DNA from 4 places in the Klebsiella sp. PK01 genome. Region 1 is predicted to be linked to each of the others. Evidence: predicted binding sites of a transcription regulator. Region 1 holds the regulator's gene; each other region holds the start of a gene.
The links. The regulator Fur, encoded in region 1, represses iron uptake genes when iron is present. The targets are predictions, from matches to a motif close to ATAATAATGAGAACNACTATCAA.
Positions count from the first base shown of each region.

Region 2: AC22LX_RS05815 (TonB-dependent siderophore receptor) is a predicted target of Fur. The motif match lies at 1,325-1,347, and genes of this name have one in related genera.
Region 3: feoA (ferrous iron transporter A) is a predicted target of Fur. The motif match lies at 1,710-1,732, and genes of this name have one in related genera.
Region 4: sodA (superoxide dismutase [Mn]) is a predicted target of Fur. The motif match lies at 1,591-1,613, and genes of this name have one in related genera.

Region 1 covers NZ_JBYEZM010000004.1:484,487-487,613, reverse strand. Annotated here, with positions in the region: gene fldA (flavodoxin FldA) at 83-613, shown strand; gene fur (ferric iron uptake transcriptional regulator) at 906-1,358, shown strand; gene tcuR (tricarballylate utilization LysR family transcriptional regulator TcuR) at 1,471-2,397, shown strand; gene tcuA (FAD-dependent tricarballylate dehydrogenase TcuA) at 2,495-3,127, shown strand, end outside.
Region 2 covers NZ_JBYEZM010000002.1:141,160-144,286, forward strand. Annotated here, with positions in the region: gene AC22LX_RS05810 (alpha,alpha-trehalase) at 1-1,199, shown strand, start outside; gene AC22LX_RS05815 (TonB-dependent siderophore receptor) at 1,421-3,127, shown strand, end outside.
Region 3 covers NZ_JBYEZM010000005.1:423,342-426,468, reverse strand. Annotated here, with positions in the region: gene AC22LX_RS18270 (Tex family protein) at 1-1,451, shown strand, start outside; gene feoA (ferrous iron transporter A) at 1,840-2,067, shown strand; gene feoB (Fe(2+) transporter permease subunit FeoB) at 2,097-3,127, shown strand, end outside.
Region 4 covers NZ_JBYEZM010000011.1:44,491-47,617, forward strand. Annotated here, with positions in the region: gene rhaR (HTH-type transcriptional activator RhaR) at 1-354, shown strand, start outside; gene rhaT (L-rhamnose/proton symporter RhaT) at 362-1,396, opposite strand; gene sodA (superoxide dismutase [Mn]) at 1,688-2,308, shown strand; gene yiiM (6-hydroxyaminopurine reductase) at 2,381-3,055, shown strand; gene cpxA (envelope stress sensor histidine kinase CpxA) at 3,118-3,127, opposite strand, start outside.

The DNA of each region.
Region 1 (3,127 bases):
TTCCCTGTTCTGCTATGATTGCCGTTAACTGTAGGCATAATGCCACTACCACATCATTAAGTTTCAAGAGGTTATTTTACTCATGGCAATCATCGGCATCTTTTTTGGCAGCGACACCGGCAACACCGAAAATATTGCAAAAATGATCCAAAAGCAGCTCGGTAAAGACGTTGCTGAAGTTCACGACATTGCCAAGAGCAGCAAAGAAGATCTGGAAAGCCACGATATTCTGCTGCTCGGCATCCCAACCTGGTACTACGGCGAAGCGCAGTGCGACTGGGACGACTTCTTCCCGACGCTGGAAGAGATCGACTTCAACGGTAAGCTGGTAGCCGTGTTTGGCTGCGGCGACCAGGAAGATTACGCAGAATACTTCTGCGATGCGCTGGGCACCATTCGTGACATCATTGAACCGCGCGGCGCAACCATCGTTGGCCACTGGCCGACCGCGGGCTACCACTTTGAAGCTTCTAAAGGCCTGGCAGACGACGATCACTTCGTAGGTCTGGCGATTGATGAAGACCGTCAGCCGGAACTGACCAACGAGCGCGTTGAGAAGTGGGTGAAGCAGATTTCCGAAGAGCTGCATCTGGAAGAAATCAAAAACGCCTAAGAATCAAACAGCGCAGCTATTAAGCTGCGCTGAATTAATAGATAAAAGCAATCAAACTAATAGCTACAAGTTTTTAACTTTTCATCACATATCTGTACAATGTCCTCTGATTCCACGAGGTCACGTGACACAGTTTGTAGCTGGTAATTCGTTTTTGACAGCTTACAAGGCGCGATGGTTGCAGTTTTCATTTCAGAGTTGCAGCTCTATAATGAGACGCATTACATCGGGTGATTCTCTGTATTGCTTCCCTTTGAAGGAAGCCGATCTTTAGCAACAGGACAGATTCCGCATGACTGACAACAATATCGCATTAAAGAAGGCTGGCCTGAAAGTCACACTTCCCCGACTGAAAATTCTGGAAGTGTTGCAGGAACCGGATAACCATCACGTCAGTGCGGAAGATTTATATAAACGCCTGATCGATATGGGTGAAGAGATTGGTCTGGCTACCGTTTACCGCGTGCTGAACCAGTTCGACGATGCAGGCATCGTGACTCGTCACAACTTCGAAGGCGGTAAATCCGTATTCGAGCTGACTCAGCAGCACCACCACGATCACCTGATTTGCCTCGATTGCGGCAAAGTGATCGAGTTCAGCGATGATTCTATCGAATCCCGCCAACGTGAAATTGCTGCGCAACACGGCATCCGCTTAACCAACCACAGCCTGTACCTGTACGGCCACTGTGCGGAAGGCGACTGCCGCGAAGATGAACATGCCCACGATGCGGTGAATAAATAATTTCCCGTCTCGTTTGTCGTAAAAAGCCAACCTCAAGGTTGGCTTTTTTATGGGCGAAATCCGCCGGCATGCGTATTCTGTCAGAGCATAACGCCTTGTACGGAGAGTCAATATGGAGCTGCGCCAGCTACGCTATTTTGTCCGCATTGTGGAAACCGGCAGTATGGGCCGCGCCGCGCTCGATCTGAATATTGGCGTCTCTGCGCTCAGCCAGCAAATGGCGCGTCTGGAAAATGAACTCGCTATCCGCCTGCTGCAACGGACTTCGCGCGGCGTAATGCCCACCAGCGCCGGCCTCGCCTTTTACTCGCAGGCGCAACTGGCGCTGCGCCATGCTGACGATGCAATTCTCGCCGCGCGTGAAGCGCGCCTTTCCGGTCACGTCAGCGTCGGTATGGCGCCGAGCACCGCTTCTGTACTGGGCGTACCTTTTATCAACGCCATGCGCGAAAGCTACGCCGACGTCCGCCTGCACCTGGTGGAGAGCCTCTCCGGCAATCTGGAACGGATGATCAACACCCGCCAGCTCGATTTAGCCATCGTTTTCCAGAAAGAGAAGATCCTGCGCTGGAGCGCCCGACCCATTCTTGAGGAACGTCTGTTCCTGATTGGCGCCCATGACGTGCTGGCGCCGCTGCCCGGCGATAGCATCTCCCCGAACCAACTGGCCGCCATCCCGCTGATTATGCCAAGCCAGGGGCATGGCCTGCGCGGCAGGCTGGACGCTATTTGCCAGGAGCACGCCATCAACGTTGACGTGGTGGCTGAAATCGATGGCCTGGCCCTGCTGATGCGCGCCGTTCGTGACGGGCTCGGCGCCACGCTGCAGCCGGGCGCGGCGATTTCTCATCTCGACAGCCAGGCGCTAAGAGTGATCGGCGTCGATAATCCGGTACTTAGCCGACCGAATTTTCTGGTCAGTCTTTCCGATGACGAACTCACCCCGGCAGGCCTTGCGGCACGGGTAATGCTGGCAAAAGTCATGCGCCAGCTAGTTGAATCCGGCAACTGGCCGGGCGCCAGCCTTTACACACACTAAACCCCCCTTTAGCTTCACGCCATAGCGCCTGCCGCCCCCTGCACCTTACATTTCCATTACAAATTTAACAATTAGTCAAAGCGTAATGGAGCCGATAATGGTGGATGTACTGGTGATTGGCGGCGGCAACGCCGCGTTATGCGCCGCCTTAACCGCCCGGGAAGCAGGCGCATCCGTACTGCTGCTGGAAGCCGCGCCGCGGGAATGGCGGGGCGGTAACTCTCAGCACACGCGTAATCTGCGTTGTATGCACGATGCGCCGCAGGATGTCTTAGTCGACAGCTATCCGGAAGAAGAATACTGGCAGGATCTGCTGCGCGTTACCGACGGCAATACCAACGAAGCGCTGGCCCGTCTGGTGATCCGCACCTCGTCGCACTGTCGGGACTGGATGCGCCGCCATGGCGTTAACTTTCAACCGCCGTTATCCGGCGCCCTGCACGTCGCCCGCACTAACGCCTTTTTTATGGGCGGCGGCAAAGCCCTGGTCAATGCCTATTACCGCAGCGCCGAACAGATGGGCGTACAGATCCGCTATAACACCCCGGTACAGGCGCTTGAATTACGTGATGGCGAATTCGTCGCCGCGCTGGCAGGCACTGAGCGGATCGCCGCTAAAACCTGCGTGCTCGCCGCCGGCGGTTTTGAATCTAACCGCGAGTGGCTGCGCGAAGCCTGGGGGCAAAATGAGCGCGGCGAATGGCCTGCAGACAACTTTCTCATCCGCGGC
Region 2 (3,127 bases), on a different contig from region 1:
GGGATAAAGTGGAAGACATGGTGGCCAATTTTGCCGCCGAGATTGACCGCTGGGGGCATATTCCAAACGGCAACCGCAGTTACTATCTGAGCCGTTCGCAACCGCCGTTCTTTTCCTTTATGGTTGAGCTGTTGGCCAGCCACGATGGCGATCGGGCGCTAAAGACCTGGCTGCCGCAGATGGAAAAAGAGTATCGCTACTGGATGGAAGGCGCCGATGCGCTGACGCCCGGCAACGCGAATAAACGCGTGGTACGTCTGGAAGATGGCGCGCTGCTTAACCGCTACTGGGATGATAACGATACGCCTCGCCCGGAGTCCTGGCTTGACGACGTGACTACCGCCAAAAACAATCCTAACCGCCCGGCCACCGAAATCTATCGTGACCTACGTTCCGCCGCGGCCTCCGGATGGGACTTCAGTTCTCGCTGGATGGATAATCCGCAGCAGCTGGGGACTATCCGCACCACCAGCATCATTCCGGTCGACCTCAATGCGCTGATGTTCCACATGGAGAAAACCATTGCCCGCGCCAGTAAAGCCGCAGGTGACAGCGCTAAAGCCGGACAGTACGACGCGCTGGCGAATGCCCGCCAGAAGGCGCTGGAAAAATATCTGTGGAACGATAAAGAGGGCTGGTATGCCGATTACGATCTGAAGAGCCATAAAGTTCGCAATCAGCTGACCGCCGCGGCGCTGTTCCCGCTGTACGTCAAAGCGGCCTCCAGCGAACGTGCCGCGAAGGTAGCCGCCGCCGCCGAAAGCCGCCTGCTGAAGCCCGGCGGGCTTACCACCACCACGGTCAATAGCGGCCAACAGTGGGATGCGCCAAACGGCTGGGCGCCGCTGCAGTGGGTGGCGGTGGAAGGTCTGCAGAACTATGGTCAGAAAAAGGTGGCCATGGACGTCACCTGGCGCTTCCTCAGCAACGTCCAGCACACCTATGACAGCAAGCAGAAGCTGGTTGAGAAATATGACGTGAGTTCGACGGGTACCGGCGGCGGCGGCGGAGAGTATCCTCTGCAGGACGGCTTTGGCTGGACCAACGGCGTGACGTTAAAGATGCTCGACCTGGTTTGCCCGCAAGATAAACCGTGCGATGCGCTGCCGGCAACCCGCCCGGCGCAGGCAGAAATCACCGCTGGCAAGCAGCCCGCCGCGAACGATGCCGTGGCGGCTGCGGAGAAAAAAGCCCAGTAATCCCCTGCGCGCGGCGATATCTTCGCCGCGCTTTTTCCATCGACGTAACCCCATCATCCGCCGACAGCCAGCAAAATGTCTTCTTGCTCTGAGGAGGACTATTTTGCTTGATCATGCAAAAGCAAACGATAATAATTCGCATTATTTTTAACGAAAAAGCATTTCGTTTATTTCCGCGGCGGCGCACAGGAGTGCCAGACCGCGCTATTCAGGATTATGGCATGATCTCCTCTGTTAATTTTAAGCGCTCCGCGCTGGTGTGCGCCCTCGCGGCCGCTTTCCCTCTCGCCGCTCAGGCGCAAGATACCCTGATCGTGACCGCGCAACCTGACGACTCCGCCAGCGCGCAAACTCAAGGCTATAGCGCCAAAACGTCAACCGGCGCCACAAAAACCGACCAGCCGTTGATTACTACCGCCCAGTCGGTATCGGTGATCACCCGCCAGCAGATCGCCGATCAGGGCGCCAATACCGTAAGCCAGGCCCTACAATATACGCCGGGGGTTTATTCCAGTTTTGGCGGCGGCGCGACGCGCTTTGATACCATCTCGCTGCGCGGCTACCACGGCGGCGACGTTGATAACCTGTTCCTTGACGGCATGCGCCTGATGAGCGACGGCGGCAGCCATAACGTACTGCAGATCGACCCATGGTTTATTGAACGCGTCGACGTCATCCGCGGCCCCTCTTCCGCCCTTTATGGCCAAAGCGTGCCGGGCGGGGTGGTCAATTTGACCTCCAAACGGCCGCAGTTCAGCCAGCAGGGGCACTTTCGCCTGACCGGCGGCACGCAAAATACTAAGGGCGCGGCCTTCGACTATACCGATGCCATTAATGACCAATGGGCCTGGCGGCTCATCGGCATGACCCGCAGCAGCGATACGCAGTATGATCATACCCGCGAAGAGCGCTATGCGATTTCGCCTTCCTTGCTGTGGCAGCCGGATAGCGATACTTCGCTGCTGTTGCGCGCCTACCTGCAAAAAGATCCCTCCGGCGGCTACCACGGCTCTCTGCCGCTGGATGGTACCCGTTATGCGCACAACGGCCGTAAGCTCTCACCCAGCACCAATGAAGGCGATCCGGGCGATGGCTACCAGCGCCGCGAGCAAATCTACAGCTATGAATTCAACCACCAGTTCAGCGATGTCTGGTCGGCTTACTCCGCGGGCAGCTATACCCATACGAATGTCTCGCTGGCTCAGGTTTATCAGGTTGGCTGGGTGGGTGACAGCGACCTGCTTTCCCGCGGCTACAGCGGTTCCCGCGGGTCGCTGGACGGCTGGTCAACCGATAACCGCCTGCGCGCCGATTTCGCGACCGGTGAAGTGGCGCATACGTTAATCCTCGGCGCTGAGTATCATCGCTTCCGCAACGATTTATGGACCGGCGCCGGCGGCGCGGCGCCGCTTAACCCCTTTACCGGCTATACGCCGCAAACCGGGCATACCATCACCTACAGCGATAATAATAATCGCCGTTATTACCAGACCGGGATTTATCTGCAGGATGAAATGGTGTGGAATCGTTGGCACTTTGACGTTTCCGGACGCTACGACCGCATCGTTTCACAACAGGTTAGCGACACCTCAGGCACGTCAAACCGCCGCTCCGACGATCACATCAGCGGCCGCGCCTCGCTGCTGTACGCGCTCGATAATGGCCTTTCGCCCTACTTAAGCTACAGCCAGGCGATTACCCCGGCGATGCTGCCGGGCGCCGATGGTACGTTATTAAAACCCACCACCGCCGAACAGGTGGAGGCCGGCTTGAAATTCCAGCCGCCGGGCAGCAGCGATTTGTATAGCATCGCGATTTACGATTTGATGCAAAAAGATGTCGCCACCCGCGATCCGAACATCGCCACCGCCACCTATATTCCCGCCGGGAAAGTGCATTCACAGGGCGTAGAGCTGGAAGCGCATAAC
Region 3 (3,127 bases), on a different contig from region 1:
AATTAATGGGCACCGTGCGCGAACGCGCGGAAGACGAAGCGATTAACGTATTCGCCCGTAACCTCCATGACCTGCTGATGGCCGCGCCTGCCGGCCTGCGCGCCACCATGGGCCTCGATCCGGGCCTGCGTACCGGCGTCAAAGTGGCGGTAGTCGATGGCACCGGCAAACTGGTGGCCACCGATACCATCTACCCGCATACCGGACAGGCGGCTAAAGCCGCCGTCGTCGTGGCGGCGCTGTGCGAGAAACATAACGTTGAGCTGGTGGCTATCGGCAACGGTACCGCTTCCCGCGAGACCGAGCGTTTCTTCCTCGACGTGCAAAAGCAGTTCCCGAAAGTGACCGCCCAGAAGGTGATCGTCAGCGAAGCCGGCGCGTCGGTCTACTCGGCTTCCGAACTGGCGGCGCAGGAGTTCCCGGACCTCGACGTTTCCCTACGCGGCGCGGTCTCTATCGCCCGCCGTCTGCAGGATCCGCTGGCCGAGCTGGTGAAAATCGATCCGAAATCAATCGGCGTCGGTCAGTATCAGCATGACGTTAGTCAGACGCAGCTGGCGCGTAAGCTGGATGCGGTGGTGGAAGACTGCGTTAACGCCGTCGGCGTTGACCTTAACACCGCCTCGGTAGCGCTGTTGACCCGCGTCGCCGGCCTGACCCGCATGATGGCGCAGAATATCGTCGCCTGGCGCGACGAGAACGGCCAGTTCCATAACCGCCAGCAGTTGCTGAAGGTTAGCCGTCTGGGGCCAAAAGCCTTTGAACAGTGCGCCGGCTTCCTGCGCATTAACCACGGCGACAACCCGCTGGACGCCTCAACCGTTCACCCGGAAGCCTACCCGGTGGTCGAGCGTATTCTGGCCGCTACCCAGCAGGCGCTGAAAGATCTGATGGGCAACAGCAGCGAGCTGCGCAACCTGAAAGCCTCTGATTTTACCGATGATAAGTTCGGCGTGCCGACGGTATCCGATATCATCAAAGAGCTGGAAAAACCGGGCCGCGATCCGCGCCCTGAGTTTAAAACCGCCCAGTTCGCCGACGGCGTTGAGACGATGAACGACCTGCTGCCGGGGATGATTCTGGAAGGCGCGGTCACCAACGTCACCAACTTTGGCGCCTTCGTCGATATCGGCGTGCACCAGGATGGCCTGGTCCATATCTCTTCGCTGTCGAATAAGTTCGTTGAAGACCCGCATACCGTGGTCAAAGCGGGCGATATCGTCAAAGTGAAGGTGATGGAAGTCGACCTGCCGCGTAAACGCATCGCGTTAACGATGCGACTCGATGAACAGCCGGGCGACAGCAACGCGCGCCGCGGCGGCGGCAACGATCGCCCGCAGGGTAACCGCCCGGCGGCAAAAGCAGCGAAGCCGCGCGGTCGCGATGCTCAGCCAGCCGGCAACAGCGCGATGATGGATGCGCTGGCCGCCGCGATGGGCAAAAAACGCTAATCTTTCCCTGCCCCTCAATACGAGGGGCAATTTTCCGCTTTTTAATGCCTGAACCTCGATTAATATATTCCAGTAACCTTTCAATAAGTTCGAACTTTATAAAGTTTCATTCTGTTAACCAATGAAACCTTTATTAAACATTAAGTGAATAAATTAATTTTTCCCTTATTTTTAGCTACAGCAACGTTCTTGCGTCATATCAAAAAATAAGCAAATTCCCCGGAAAACCGCATTTATTATCCATGTCATGTATTGATGATACAAACCATTCTCATTATCATCGTTATCAGTTAAGTTTTATTCTTCTTCGTTGGCTATAGTCCCCAGCGCCGCTTTTATAGCCGCGCCTGGAAATTCTCTTTTCGGTTAGCGATAACAAGTAGGCCCTATGCAATTCACTCCTGATAGTGCGTGGAAAATCACCGGTTTTTCCCGCGATATTAGCCCGGCTTATCGGCAGAAACTGCTCTCCCTGGGAATGTTGCCCGGCTCTTCGTTTCATGTCGTGCGCGTGGCGCCGTTGGGCGATCCTATTCATATTGAGACCCGGCGGGTGAGCCTGGTATTACGTAAAAAAGACCTCGCGTTAATTGAACTGGAAGCGGTTGCGCAATAACACCTGACCCGGCACTAAGAGTCTGAAAAATGAAAAAATTAACCGTTGGTTTAATTGGTAATCCTAATTCCGGCAAAACAACGTTATTCAATCAGCTAACCGGCGCGCGCCAGCGGGTGGGGAACTGGGCGGGGGTCACCGTTGAGCGCAAAGAAGGCGCCTTCGCCACTACCGACCACCAGGTCACCCTGGTCGACCTACCGGGCACCTATTCGCTGACCACCATCTCCTCGCAAACGTCGCTCGATGAACAGATTGCCTGTCACTATATTCTTAGCGGCGATGCCGATCTGCTGATTAACGTCATCGACGCCTCGAACCTGGAACGTAACCTCTATCTGACCCTGCAGCTGCTGGAGCTGGGTATTCCCTGCGTCGTCGCGTTAAACATGCTCGATATTGCCGAAAAACAGCAAATCCGCATCGACGTCGACGCGCTGGCGGCCCGTCTCGGCTGCCCGGTTATCCCGCTGGTCTCCACCCGCGGCCGCGGCATCGAAGCGCTGAAAATGGCGCTTGACCGCCATGAACACAATCAGCCGCTGGAACTGGTGCACTATCCGCAATCCCTGCAGCGCGAAGCCGATATGCTGGCGCAGGCGATGCCTGATGATATGCCGCTGCGTCAACGCCGCTGGCTGGGGCTGCAGATGCTGGAAGGCGATATTTATAGCCGCGCCTTCGCCGGCAACGCCGCCGACAAACTCGATCTGGCGCTGGCCAACCTGAGCGGCGAGATGGACGATCCGGCGCTGTATATCGCCGATGCCCGCTATCAAAGCATTGCCGCGGTATGCGATGCCGTCAGTAACACCCTGACCGCCGAGCCGAGCCGCTTCACCACGGCGATGGATAAAATTATCCTTAACCGCTTCCTCGGCTTACCGATCTTCCTGTTCGTGATGTACCTGATGTTCCTGCTGGCTATCAACATCGGCGGCGCCCTGCAGCCGATTTTCGACGCCGGTTCGGTGGCTATCTTCATTCACGGCATCCAGTGGCTGGGCTACACCCTGCACTTCCCGGACTGGCTGACCGTGTTCCTCGCGCAAGGGCTGGG
Region 4 (3,127 bases), on a different contig from region 1:
ACTGATAACCTGGCGGCGACGCAAAGCGAAACACAGCTCGATAAACTGCTAACGGCGCTGGCCGGAAGTCTGAATCGCCCCTTTAATCTGGATAGCTTCTGTCTGCATGAAGGCTGCAGCGAACGTGCGTTACGCCAGCAGTTTCGCCAGCAAACGGGAATGACGATAACTCACTATTTGCGCCAGCTGCGGATCTGCCATGCGCAGTATTTACTGCAGCATACCGAGCGGTTAATCGGCGAGATCGCCATGCAGTGCGGGTTTGAGGACAGTAACTATTTTTCGGTGGTGTTTAATCGGGAAATTGGCATGACGCCGGGACAGTGGCGGCAGCGCAGTCGCGCCGCCGCGTAAGGGGAAATCAGTTAGCCATTCCCAGGCCGACGATATTCGCGGCGATGATAATCACCACGCAGCCGAGGCTGAGCACGCTGACCGGGCGGCGTCCGGCGTTGTTCCACTCTTTCAGCACCAGCCCAACCAGCCCGCCACACAGTACGTAGAAGCTCATATGCAGCATCCAGCTCATGTAGTCATACTGCGCCGGGATACTGGCGTGGCCCCAGGCATAGAAGAAGAACTGTAGATACCACATTAGCCCGCCCAATGCGGAAAGCAGAATGTTGCTGATGATAAGCGGTTTTGCCAGTGAGAAGTCGGCTTTTAGCGACAAATCCTTCACTTTGGCGAGGCGAATAAAGCAGAAGCCGAGGTTAACCAGCGCGCCGCCGCCCATGATCACCACGTAGCTTGGCAGCGCGGTATACAGCGGGTCGACGCCCAGCGCCGCGGCGGCTTCATGCATTGGTTTAGCGGCGTTCATCGCAAATGACATGCCGGCGGAGAAAATACCGCACATTACCGCCAGCATCAGCCCTTTTTTCAGGTTGAACTCTTCCGCTTTGATGCCCATTTTGCGCTCTTTAAGCTGGCCGGCGCGGGTGACGATACCCACGCCAATTACCGCCACCAGCACGCCGAGCAGGGTCATTTGTCCGCCTTTGGTGTGAATCAACACATCAAAGTGGCCGTTGAGGATCGGCGTCATTAAGGTGCCGACGATAAGCGTAATGCCGATAGCGATACCGATCCCCATCGACATCCCCAGATAGCGCATGGTCAGGCCATAGTTGATGTTACCGATGCCCCACATCGCGCCGAACAAAAACACCGGCAGCAGCGTGGAAGCGCTAAATGAGCGATAGTAGGCCCAGAAATCGGGCAGCAGCATGGCGCTTATCGCCCACGGCAGAATTAGCCAGGAAACAATCCCGCCGATCGACCACATGGTTTCCCACGACCAGTGTTTCACCTTCTTGAAAGGGGCATAAAAACAGGCGGCACTGGCGGCGCCGATTAAATGCCAAAAAATTCCCATCGTAATCGCATGATTCATTGCCTTTACCCTCATCTGTTTTTGGGTTGGATAGACTCTCTCCGATGCGATGAGTGTAAAAATTGCGCAGTTTTTACGCCTTTGAGCTGTTGCCACGCCAGGCGAAACTCTGGCAATCAGGGGCTTAATGAGTTGTTTTGGCTCACAAACTGGGGTGTATCTATTTTGGGTATAACCTTAGTAAAACTACGGCATTGATAATCATTTTCAATATCATTTAATTAACTATAATGAACCGACTGCTTACGCGGCGTTAACACCCTCTGCCGCCCGATAATAATGGAGATGATTATGAGTTATACACTGCCATCCCTGCCGTACGCTTACGATGCTCTGGAACCGCATTTCGACAAGCAGACGATGGAGATCCATCATACTAAGCATCACCAGACCTACGTTAACAACGCTAACGCAGCGCTGGAAAGCCTGCCGGAATTCGCTAACCTGTCCGCGGAAGAGCTGATCACCAAACTGGATCAACTGCCGGCTGACAAAAAAACCGTACTGCGTAACAACGCGGGCGGCCACGCTAACCACAGCCTGTTCTGGAAAGGCCTGAAAACCGGCACCACCCTGCAGGGCGACCTGAAAGCCGCTATCGAGCGTGATTTCGGTTCCGTGGACAATTTCAAAGCTGAATTCGAAAAAGCGGCAGCAACCCGCTTTGGTTCCGGCTGGGCGTGGCTGGTGCTGAAAGGCGACAAACTGGCCGTCGTTTCTACCGCTAACCAGGACTCCCCGCTGATGGGCGAAGCCATTTCCGGCGCTTCCGGTTTCCCGATTATCGGCCTGGATGTGTGGGAACACGCTTACTACCTGAAATTCCAGAACCGTCGCCCGGACTACATCAAAGCCTTCTGGGACGTGGTTAACTGGGACGAAGCAGCAGCGCGTTTTGCCGCCAAAAAATAAGGTTGCATTGTGCTAAGAGAGAAGCGAGTCTGATGACTCGCTTTTTTTATATCCGTAGCAAGGAGAGCAGCAATGCATTATCCGGTGAATGTCTTTGTCGGCAAAATCAGGGACTACGACGGTAGCCGCCCCAGCGCAATTGGTAAAATCCAGGTCGATGGCGAATTACAGCTCGGCGAGCTCGGACTGGAAGGGGACGAGCAGGCGGAAAAGAAAATTCACGGCGGGCCGGATCGTGCGTTGTGCCACTACCCCCGCGAGCATTATCTCGACTGGATCCGCGAATTCCCGCAGCAGGCCGATCTGTTCTGCGCACCCGCATTCGGCGAAAACCTTTCTACCGAAGGGCTAACGGAAAAAAACGTCTATATCGGCGATATCTTTCGTTGGGGCGAGGCGCTGATTCAGGTCACTCAACCGCGCTCTCCCTGCTTCAAACTGAATTACCATTTCGGTATTAGCGACATGGCGCAACTGATGCAAAACAGCGGCAAGGTTGGCTGGCTCTACCGCATTATCGCCGGCGGCCAGGTCTCCAGCGATGCGCCGCTGGAGCTGGTATCGCGACTAAGCGATGTGAGCGTACATGAGGCCGGAGCAATTGCCTGGCATATGCCGTTTGACGACGACCAGTATCACCGTCTGTTATCGGCGGCGGGCCTGTCGGTAAGCTGGAGCAGAACGATGCAGAAGCGGCGTTTAAGCGGGCAAATCGAGGATAATTCGCGGAGATTATGGGGGAAATAATTCCCCCATATTGAACGTTGCAACCCGTAGCCCGGCTCAGCGTAGCGCAAGCCGGGACAGGCTCAGGTGCGT